4 regions of the [Clostridium] saccharolyticum WM1 genome follow, and region 3 is predicted to be linked to each of the others. Evidence: riboswitches for the same ligand, from Rfam matches in the RefSeq annotation. Region 3 holds a riboswitch; each other region holds the start of a gene.

Region 1 (2,200 bases), 380 kb from region 3:
CTGCGTTTCAGCACCGATCATTTTTCCACCTATGGCATCGGCTATAAACAGACTAACACCGCATTTACGGACATTGCGGCTCATTGGGCAAAGGAAGATATTGAGTTTGTGGTGAGCCGTGGATTGTTTAGCGGCACTTCCAACACTACCTTCAGCCCGAACACGGCTATGACAAGAGGAATGTTCGTCACCGCCCTTGGACGGCTGGCAAACGCCGATGTGAACGGCTACACAAAAAGCAGCTTCACCGATGTGAAGAACGATGCTTACTATATGAACTACATTGAGTGGGCAAGCAATAATAACATTATAAACGGGGTTGGAAATGGAAAGTTTGCCCCGGATCAGTCCATCACCCGTGAGCAGATGGCGGTCATTATGAGCAACTATGCCAAGACCATCGGTTATACTCTGCCGAAGGTTCATATCGAAAATATCTTTACAGATAACGCTAAAATCAGCACCTACGCCAAGGAAGACGTGAAGCAGATGCAAATGGCAGGCGTAATCAGCGGCAAAAACGGCAATCTCTTTGATCCGCAGGGTACAGCCACAAGAGCCGAGGTGTCTGCTGTACTGCGCCGCTTTGTGGAGCTGGTAATTTCCAGCTCCACGGCGCAGGGCTGGTCCATGAACGATTCCGGCAAATGGATGTACTTCAAGGATGGCAAGCCCCTCACCGGCAAGCAGGACATCGACGGAGCGACCTATACCTTTGACCAGTACGGCGTGACAGCGGATGTGCCGAAGAATTTGCGGTACACCACCTACACCGTGCAAAAGGGCGATAGCTTCTGGAGCATATCTCGCAAGCTGGGCTGCCCCATGAGTGAGCTGGAACGGCTGAACAACAAGAGCCGGTTTTCTCTCATCATTCCCGGCGATGTACTCAGAGTACCAGAGAAGTAAAAAAACAAATCAATAAGCTATGGGCAAACCCGGCAAAAGCCGGGGACGCAAAGCCGAGGGTCTAAGGTGTCTTAGGACGCTATGATAGTCTGGCTGCTGACAGTTAAGCAAAAGCCTGTCCTTCATACTCGGAGGGCAGGCTTTTGCGGTTTTTAACGGATGCTTTGGACTTCGTGATACCGGCTTTCGCTATGGCTATGGCGAGAGAGGTATCCATATGAAGATATTCCGCTTTTATCCCTTTTCGAGGTGTAAATAGAGCAAGAACATTCGATACATACTCCTATTCAAACCTGCAATTTAATAGTGTATACCTAAAAAAGTCAGTATTTTGCCATGGGCATAGTGCTGACTTATTTTTTCCGACAAAATCTCTGCTTGTTTTACAATATATTCCATTCTCAGGCTCTTACAGTAGCCTTTCTGCACAACCACGATGCCGTTCCCCACCCTCCGATCTGTTTTCGCATTTCAGCAAAACAGATCGGAGGAAAGGAATTTGAAAAATTATAAAGACAGTGATTATGCCCTAAATAAATTCAGCGAGGGCATTGTTTACCGCTTCGCAGACCGCATTGTAGAAATCACACTGGAGGACTACCTTGCGGAGAACCCCGGCAAGACAGCGCAGGACTTTTTGGAGCTGAAAGCCTTGTCGGATGAAATTTATCATGAGCAAGTCACACATGAAAATCGGACAAGCCGTTTGGATGTGAGCATCAATGGGCTGGAGGAAACAGAGCAGCTTGCCGCACCACCCCTTGATTTGGACTTGATACATAAAAACGATACCCAAAAAGCCAAGGAAGCCGCAAGGCGGCTGCTGGACAGTGGAGAATTGACAGAAATCCAGCGGCGGCGCTTTCTCCTGCATTTCGTGGAGGGCTTATCCTATCGCCAGATTGCCGGTCGTGAAGGGGTACCTTTTACCTCTGTCCATGAAAGCATAGAGGCGGCTACGGCAAAGTTGCAAAAGTTTTTCAAAAGTTTAATTTTATATTTGTGAAAATATAATAAACCTGAGAGTGATGCCTTTTGGACTTCTCATGTAAACCGCTATAATATAGAAGGAGATAAGGGGCAACTGATAGGAAGTTATGGACTTCCCAATATGGGAGTAGACACTTTAACATATCGGTTGCCCTGTTTATGATAAAAATTCGCACCATCCGCAGCTATAATTTTATTTGTTGAAAATATACGGATATTCGCATATAATATATGTTGTATCTTTATATTCATATAGGAGAGGAATGGGATGAGTAATTTGCAGGAATATATCTCAGCGCGG
Region 2 (2,200 bases), 1.9 Mb from region 3:
TCGGCAAGAAGGTTACAATGAAATTGTCTCATTAATGGCTGGAATTGCAAACATAAATTTTAATCATGAATTAGTATTTCAACAGATGTATAATAACATTATATTAAATCAGGTTTACTGTAAACCAAACGAAATTTTGTGGACCTGTATACAATGTGGAAACATTATGTCAGGTCTTTGTGCTCCTGAGATTTGTCCTGTCTGCGGATTTCCTCAAGGTTATTATCGCCCTCTTAACGATTGTATCTATTAATTTTAAACTATTTATTAGATAGTTAACGAATGGTTAATTTTAATACAACCAAGTACAGCTATATGAACATGGAAGCAATTTTTGTCTTATAGATGCTATATTTTAAAAGTTAGGTTCACAGTACTTAAAAGCAGTTCACTCCACCAGGAGAGTGGTCTGCTTTTTTTAAGCCTGTTTCAGGTTTAGTGATGTGACGTGAAAGAGAAATGCTTACTCAAAGAAAATTGCAGAAAAAAACAATTAAAATATATTGTTAATATAACAGATATATCAAGGCAGTTTTGTTTCCTCTATAATATTCCCCAGTATTGTAAATTATGTGTATTTTGCACATTAAATGATATTACTAATTGTTGTTATCTATTGTACTTGTTATAATTTGCGCAGTTACAGAAATTAACAAAAGTATCCTTTTGCTATAAATGCATTTATTTAAGAATGAAACAAATGCATGTAATTTTAAACAAGTTTTACAGAGTTCAATGCGTATTATTATTACCTGATCCATTTAGAACAGAAGTAGCCATTATAAATAAATAGTTACTATTAAAAATAAGTCAAAGGAAAACCTGTTAAAAAAGGGACGCAAAGCCGAAGGTCTAAGGCGTTTCTTGTACTATGTTTGCCCAGTTGTCAGAATAATTTATTAGGCGTTTGTCCTCATTTGAAGGCAGGTTTTTGTGTTTTGTAACGTCTTTCAAACAAGGAAGATACCAGTTTTTGCATATTACTTAGATAAGAGGTTATCTGTATGCTTCATTCCAACATCTGTTTTTTGAGGTGGAGATAAAGACAGCCGAGTACGTACACGTGCTGATTTTTTTGCTTATGGGCTTTAGCCTGTTGAACATGGGTGAGTTTCTCTTTAAGAGAAATGAATCCATGTGAAATAATAAACCACCCGCTATGCGGGTGCGAGTCAGTAAGTTATACAAAAAATCACCTTTCCGATTATAATAGAGGTGTCCAAGCCACTATTAGAGAAAGGAAAGGTGATTTCAATGGCGAAGAAAGCCAATGAACTGGCACACACGAAATGGATGTGCAAATATCATATCGTCTTCACACCTAAGTATAGACGAAAAGTAATTTATAATCAATACAAGGAAGATTTGAGAGAAGTCTTGAAGCAACTATGTAATTATAAGGGGGTCCAAATCTTAGAAGGCCATATTATGCCGGATCATGTACGTGAAACGGAAGCAGATGTGTTATTCAAACAGATGAGACTTGGAAAGCGTCAGATTCAGTTATTTTGGATGCTTCGATCTATAATGGGGAAACCAGGGACGATAGCAAAAATCCATCGGTTCGGACATCTTGTATAAAACAGGAGGTAACATACAGGTTGGTTCCTGAAAATACATCCGTCAATTTTTGTCTCTCCCAAAGGAGAGCAGATTCTTGATTTTGGGCAGAATATGGTGGGTTTTTGTAAATTCATCTGCCGTGAAGAAAGAGGCGGGCAAATACATCTTCAATATGGGGAAGTACTGCAGCAGGAATGCTTTTATAATGGCAATTACAGGTCGGCAAAGGCGGAATATAACTATACATCAGATGGGTGTATAAAAGAAGTGGAGCCATTCTTTACATTCTATGGTTTTCGTTATGTAAAGGTTTCTGGTATAAGCAAGATTGACCCAAAGGATTTTACCGGAGTGGTTTTGTATTCTGACCTTCAACAAACCTTGCAGGTAAGTACGGATCATGTAAAATTAAACCGGTTGATGCAAAATTCCTTATGGGGACAGAGGGGAAATTTTATTGATATACCAACGGACTGTCCCCAACGGGATGAGCGACTTGGCTGGACGGCAGATGCCCAGGTTTTTGTGAATACTGCCTGCTATCATATGGACTGTTACAGCTTTTATAAGAAATATCTGAATGACTTGCGCTATGATCAAAAGGTTCATTACGAAGGTGATATCCCAATGTATTCTC
Region 3 (2,200 bases):
TGATCAAAAAATCATAAAGAGAATGCTCATTGAGGTTAACGCATACATAGCCGTGCTTCTAACCGCGTCCTCCGCAGAGCGTATGCGCGGACTTACTGATCAGGTTATAAATCTGAATACCGGTCAAATGAAGCTGGAAGAGGATGGGCAGCATAATGAATTTCGACAGTAAAATTCCCATCTATCTTCAATTACATAATCACTTTCAAAAATTGATTTTATCCGGTGAATTGGCACCGGGTATGCCAATTCCTTCGTTTAGAAAAATAGCGTCCGAAGCACAGGTCAACACAAATACCGTACAGCGCGCCATGATTTCTTTGGTTCATGAAGGTTTGGTGGGGAAGGAAACAGGAAAAGGTTACTCGGTGATTAAGGATCAGGAAAAAATCATGTACCGGCGTCAGGAACTGGTTCAGTATACAACCAAGCAGTTCCTGCATGCAATGAAAGCACTTGGATATGACAGGCAGCAGATCATTGAAGTGGTATTTCAATATTCCAATGACAACTCTGATTATGGTTTTGAAAATAGAATTCCGACAAAGGGCAAACTTGCCGAAAGGTAAGGACGCAAAGCCGAGGGTCTAAAGTGCGAGAGCATTATGACAGTCTGGCTGCCGTAAAGGATTGCGTATGAAACCTGCCCTTTTGCGGCAGGTTTTTTTCATAATAAATGAAAGGCGCTACCCGCCAACAAAAAAAACGTGAGTTTGGCGGGTCTATCTTAATGCCTGAATAAGCATATCGTAACCCTCCAAGCTCACCAGTTTGGAGGGTTTTCTATGTGTATTCAATATGCCTTGAACTTAAGGCGACCACTGCTCAGCAGCGGTCGGGCGTGATGAAGCGGACATCTATCTCCTACATACAGCTATAATCGGTAACTTGTCAAAAAAAGGCTATGCTGCGCATGGGCGCAGAGCGGTCACAAACACGAACTAACAGAACGTGTTAAATACGAACATATCTACAAGAGTGTATCAACGGACGACTATGTCCGCTGGTGCGCTCTTTTTGCGTTTTTAGGAGATATTCCTCGTTGTAGATCACCGCCTTCTTGTCCTTCGTTTTCAACAAAATTTTGAAAATTAGGAGGACAAACATATGTCAGTGAATAAAAAATATACCATTATTGTAAAAAGGCAGCGTGTGGAGGTCAGCGAAGCCGTCTACCGTGCCTATCATAAAGAGCGTGAAGCGGAGCGCTATCAGAACAAGCTGATTCGCCAGAATGAGCTGTCGCTGGAGCGGTTCCATGAGGATGGTGTTAACATTGATTACCTCATAGTCCGTGTTCAGCCGGACATAGTGGACAAGCTCATACATCAGGAGCAGCTGGAGTCACTGTGGGCTGCTCTTGACATCTTGCCGGAGGATGAACGCTCTCTCATTGACGAAATATTCTTCAATGAGAAAAGCGAGTCACAGATTGCTCAAAGCATTGGACTCAACCAATCTACGGTTAGTCGCAGGCTTTCAAAAATTTTATCTAAGCTGAAGAAACTAATAGAAATTTAGTTTTTTAGCGCATAGGTGTAAAGCTGATTTATCTTCTGAGGACAGGTCAGAAAAAGTCACTTCGCGTATCTTGCTGACTCTTCGTATCCCTATGGGCGTTGGCTGCTTCGTTCTTCAACGCCCGTTTGCAGTAACCGTTAAAGGCGCGCATGATAATAAAAAATAGGCACGGTGATACCTCCCTGATATCGCCGTGTCCTAAAAAAGGGTAACACTAATAGTAAATGGTAAATAACCAGTCCCGGCCAACAAGTTCGCCGCCCGATTGGGGCGGCGGTATATTTACCGTGTTTTTAGTTTTCTACAACGATCTGGCAATTCCTCTGACCACGGCATTAGTTTTACCAGTTCATCATCCGGAACATTATTTCTTGGATAATGCATTAACTGCTCAAGCAGATAAGAGAAGTACTCATACGGCTTAAGACCATTCGCTTTTGCTGTTTCAGCAATGCTATATAAGGCAGCGCTAGCCTCTGCACCGTTCTTCGAATCGATGATGTGCCAGCTGTGTTTACCAACACAGAATGAACGGATACTTCTTTCTGCATCATTGTTATCAAGAGGTATTTTCGGATCTTCAAGAAATACTCTTAAAAACTGTTCCTGATGAATGGAATAATCAAGAGCACCTGCCAGTTTTGAACTTTTATCCAGTCCCGTTTTACCTGCATTCTCT
Region 4 (2,200 bases), 370 kb from region 3:
CCATACCATGTTCCGGCAGTATGTTTGAAAAGATGTGTTCCAGAAGATTTCTTGCTCTTATGGCAGGCTTGATGGAAAAGGTGCTTTCCGGTTCCGATACTGCCTGCGAAAGCATTTTGTCCATCGCTTTTTGATAGCCGCCTTCATTCAGCGGCGCCGCTTTGGAAAAGAGCCGCTTTACCTTTAAGGTGGTAAGCTCCACCATGCGGTAGCTGTATGTTTTTCCGGTGTAGTATTCCAAAAGCACGCAATTTTCGGCTGTCAGTACAATGCGTTCCTCTTGCCGAATTAAGCCTGCTTCATAAATCTTATTTTGAATATCTGCCATATAGACAGGTTGATTCATATCGTTTTGCCTCCTTTGCTTGCCTAAAGGAGCGACACAAGAATGCGGCGGAATCAGGAAAGATGTTGAAAGTTTGATGACTCAAAAAGCCTGTTCCGCCGCATGGTTTCTATCGCTCCGATAGAGCACGATAGATTTTTATATCAAAGCAAAGGTGTGACAGGCGATCCGGCTGGTGTTGCCGGACTCCATAAAAGCCGCCCCTCATTCTATCTCAAACGAGGGTGATGCGTTTTCCCGGCCGTCTGCCGGGCTACTCAATGCGGTGAGGCGTTCAAAGTAGAAGTACCATGATGACCGGCAGGGATCGTCGCAATCCGTCCCACCACAGGGCGTAACTGCCGCAGACATAATCGCTCGGAGGGCATTTGCCCTCGTCTTGGCGTGTCCCGGCGTGTCGCTCTCCCTGCCGGTGATGTACCCATCACACCCATATTCTGTTTTCAATGTTCAGGCGAAAGGAAATTGGAAAATCCTTTCACCCAATGTCAAAAAAACAGGGGGGTGTAGGGGTACGAAATTAAATTTTTTTGAAAAACTTTTGCAGCTTTGTCGCAGCCGCCTCTATGCTTTCGTGGACAGAGGTAAAATGTACCCCTTCACGGCTAGCGATCTGCCGGTAGGATAAGCCCTCCACAAAATGCAGAATAAACCGGCGTCGCTGGATTTCCGTCAATTCTCCGCTGTCCAGCAGCCGCCTTGCAGCTTCCTTGGCTTTTGTGGTATCGCTTTTATGTATCAAGTCCAAATCAAGGGGCGGTGCGGCGAGCTGCTCTGTTTCCTCCAGTCCATTGATGGTCACATCCAAACGGCTTGTCCGGTTTTCGTGTATGACTTGCTCATGATAGATTTCATCCGACAAGGCTTTCAGCTCTAAAAAGTCCTGTGCCGTCTTGCCGGGGTTCTCTGCAAGGTAGTCCTCCAGTGTGATTTCTACAATGCGGTCTGCGAAACGGTAAACAATGCCCTCGCTGAATTTATTTAGGGCATAATCACTGTCTTTATAATTCTTCATGTTCCTTTCCTCCAATCTGTTTTGCGAAATGCGAAAACAGATTGGAGGGTGGGGAACGGCAGCGTGGCTCGGCCGAAAGGTTACTGCAAAATCTCCGATTTGGTATAATTTGTAATATATGCGGGAATTTTGTCGAAAAAAATAAGTCAGCACTTCGCCCTTGGCAAAATACTGACTTTTTTAGATTTACATGATTAAATGATAAGTTTGAATAGGAATTTATATAAGATGTTCTTTCTTTATTTACACCTCGAAAAGGGATAAAAGCGGAATATTTTCATGTGGATACCTCTCTCGCCATAGCCATAGCGAAAGTCGGTATCACGAAGTCTAAAGCATCCGTTAAAAGCCGCAAATGCCTGCCCTCCGGTATAAAGAGGGCAGGCTTTGCTTAACTGTCAGCAGCCAGACTATCATAGCGTCCTAAGACACCTTAGACCCTCGGCTTTGCGTCCCCGGCTTTTGCCGGGTTTGCCCTTGGCTTATTGATTTGTTGTTTTTATTTACTTCTTCGGCACTCGGAGTACATCACCGGGGAAGATAATAGAGAATCGGCTTTTATTGTTCAGTCTCTCCAGCTCGGCCATCGTACAGTTAAACTTACGGGCAATCGTCCAGAAACTGTCGCCTCGCTGTACCGTGTAGGTGGAATAAGCCCGGTCTTTCGGCACATCCGCCGTCACACCGTACTGGTCGAAAGTATAGGTCGTGCCGCCGATGTCCTTTTTCCCAATAATGGGCTTGCCATTTTCATAATACATCCATTGGCCGCTGTCGTTCATCGACCAGCCTTGGGCCGTGTCGTTAAAAATTGCCAACTCCACGAAACGCTTCAACAC

The links. A riboswitch is a leader RNA that binds a small molecule or an ion and turns the genes downstream of it on or off. The one in region 3 is predicted to bind cyclic di-GMP.
Region 1: it holds a riboswitch for cyclic di-GMP, as region 3 does, so the genes downstream of both, CLOSA_RS17625 (sigma factor-like helix-turn-helix DNA-binding protein) here and CLOSA_RS15830 (sigma-70 family RNA polymerase sigma factor) in region 3, are expected to answer to the same signal.
Region 2: it holds a riboswitch for cyclic di-GMP, as region 3 does, so the genes downstream of both, tnpA (IS200/IS605 family transposase) here and CLOSA_RS15830 (sigma-70 family RNA polymerase sigma factor) in region 3, are expected to answer to the same signal.
Region 4: it holds a riboswitch for cyclic di-GMP, as region 3 does, so the genes downstream of both, CLOSA_RS17590 (sigma factor-like helix-turn-helix DNA-binding protein) here and CLOSA_RS15830 (sigma-70 family RNA polymerase sigma factor) in region 3, are expected to answer to the same signal.

What each region holds. Positions count from the first base shown of each region.
Region 1 is NC_014376.1:3,783,113-3,785,312, reverse strand. It holds gene CLOSA_RS17630 (S-layer homology domain-containing protein) at 1-909, shown strand, start outside; cyclic di-GMP riboswitch class I at 922-1,010, shown strand; gene CLOSA_RS17625 (sigma factor-like helix-turn-helix DNA-binding protein) at 1,409-1,915, shown strand.
Region 2 is NC_014376.1:1,527,101-1,529,300, forward strand. It holds gene CLOSA_RS07275 (rubrerythrin family protein) at 1-253, shown strand, start outside; cyclic di-GMP riboswitch class I at 806-891, shown strand; partial or broken gene tnpA (IS200/IS605 family transposase) at 1,255-1,443, shown strand; gene CLOSA_RS23670 (hypothetical protein) at 1,467-1,661, shown strand; gene CLOSA_RS07285 (family 78 glycoside hydrolase catalytic domain) at 1,627-2,200, shown strand, end outside.
Region 3 is NC_014376.1:3,402,309-3,404,508, forward strand. It holds gene CLOSA_RS15820 (P-loop NTPase family protein) at 1-172, shown strand, start outside; gene CLOSA_RS22710 (GntR family transcriptional regulator) at 156-569, shown strand; cyclic di-GMP riboswitch class I at 539-625, shown strand; gene CLOSA_RS15830 (sigma-70 family RNA polymerase sigma factor) at 1,108-1,521, shown strand; gene tnpC (IS66 family transposase) at 1,804-2,200, opposite strand, start outside.
Region 4 is NC_014376.1:3,769,232-3,771,431, forward strand. It holds gene CLOSA_RS17585 (ATP-dependent DNA helicase) at 1-346, opposite strand, end outside; gene CLOSA_RS17590 (sigma factor-like helix-turn-helix DNA-binding protein) at 867-1,361, opposite strand; cyclic di-GMP riboswitch class I at 1,759-1,847, opposite strand; gene CLOSA_RS17595 (S-layer homology domain-containing protein) at 1,865-2,200, opposite strand, start outside.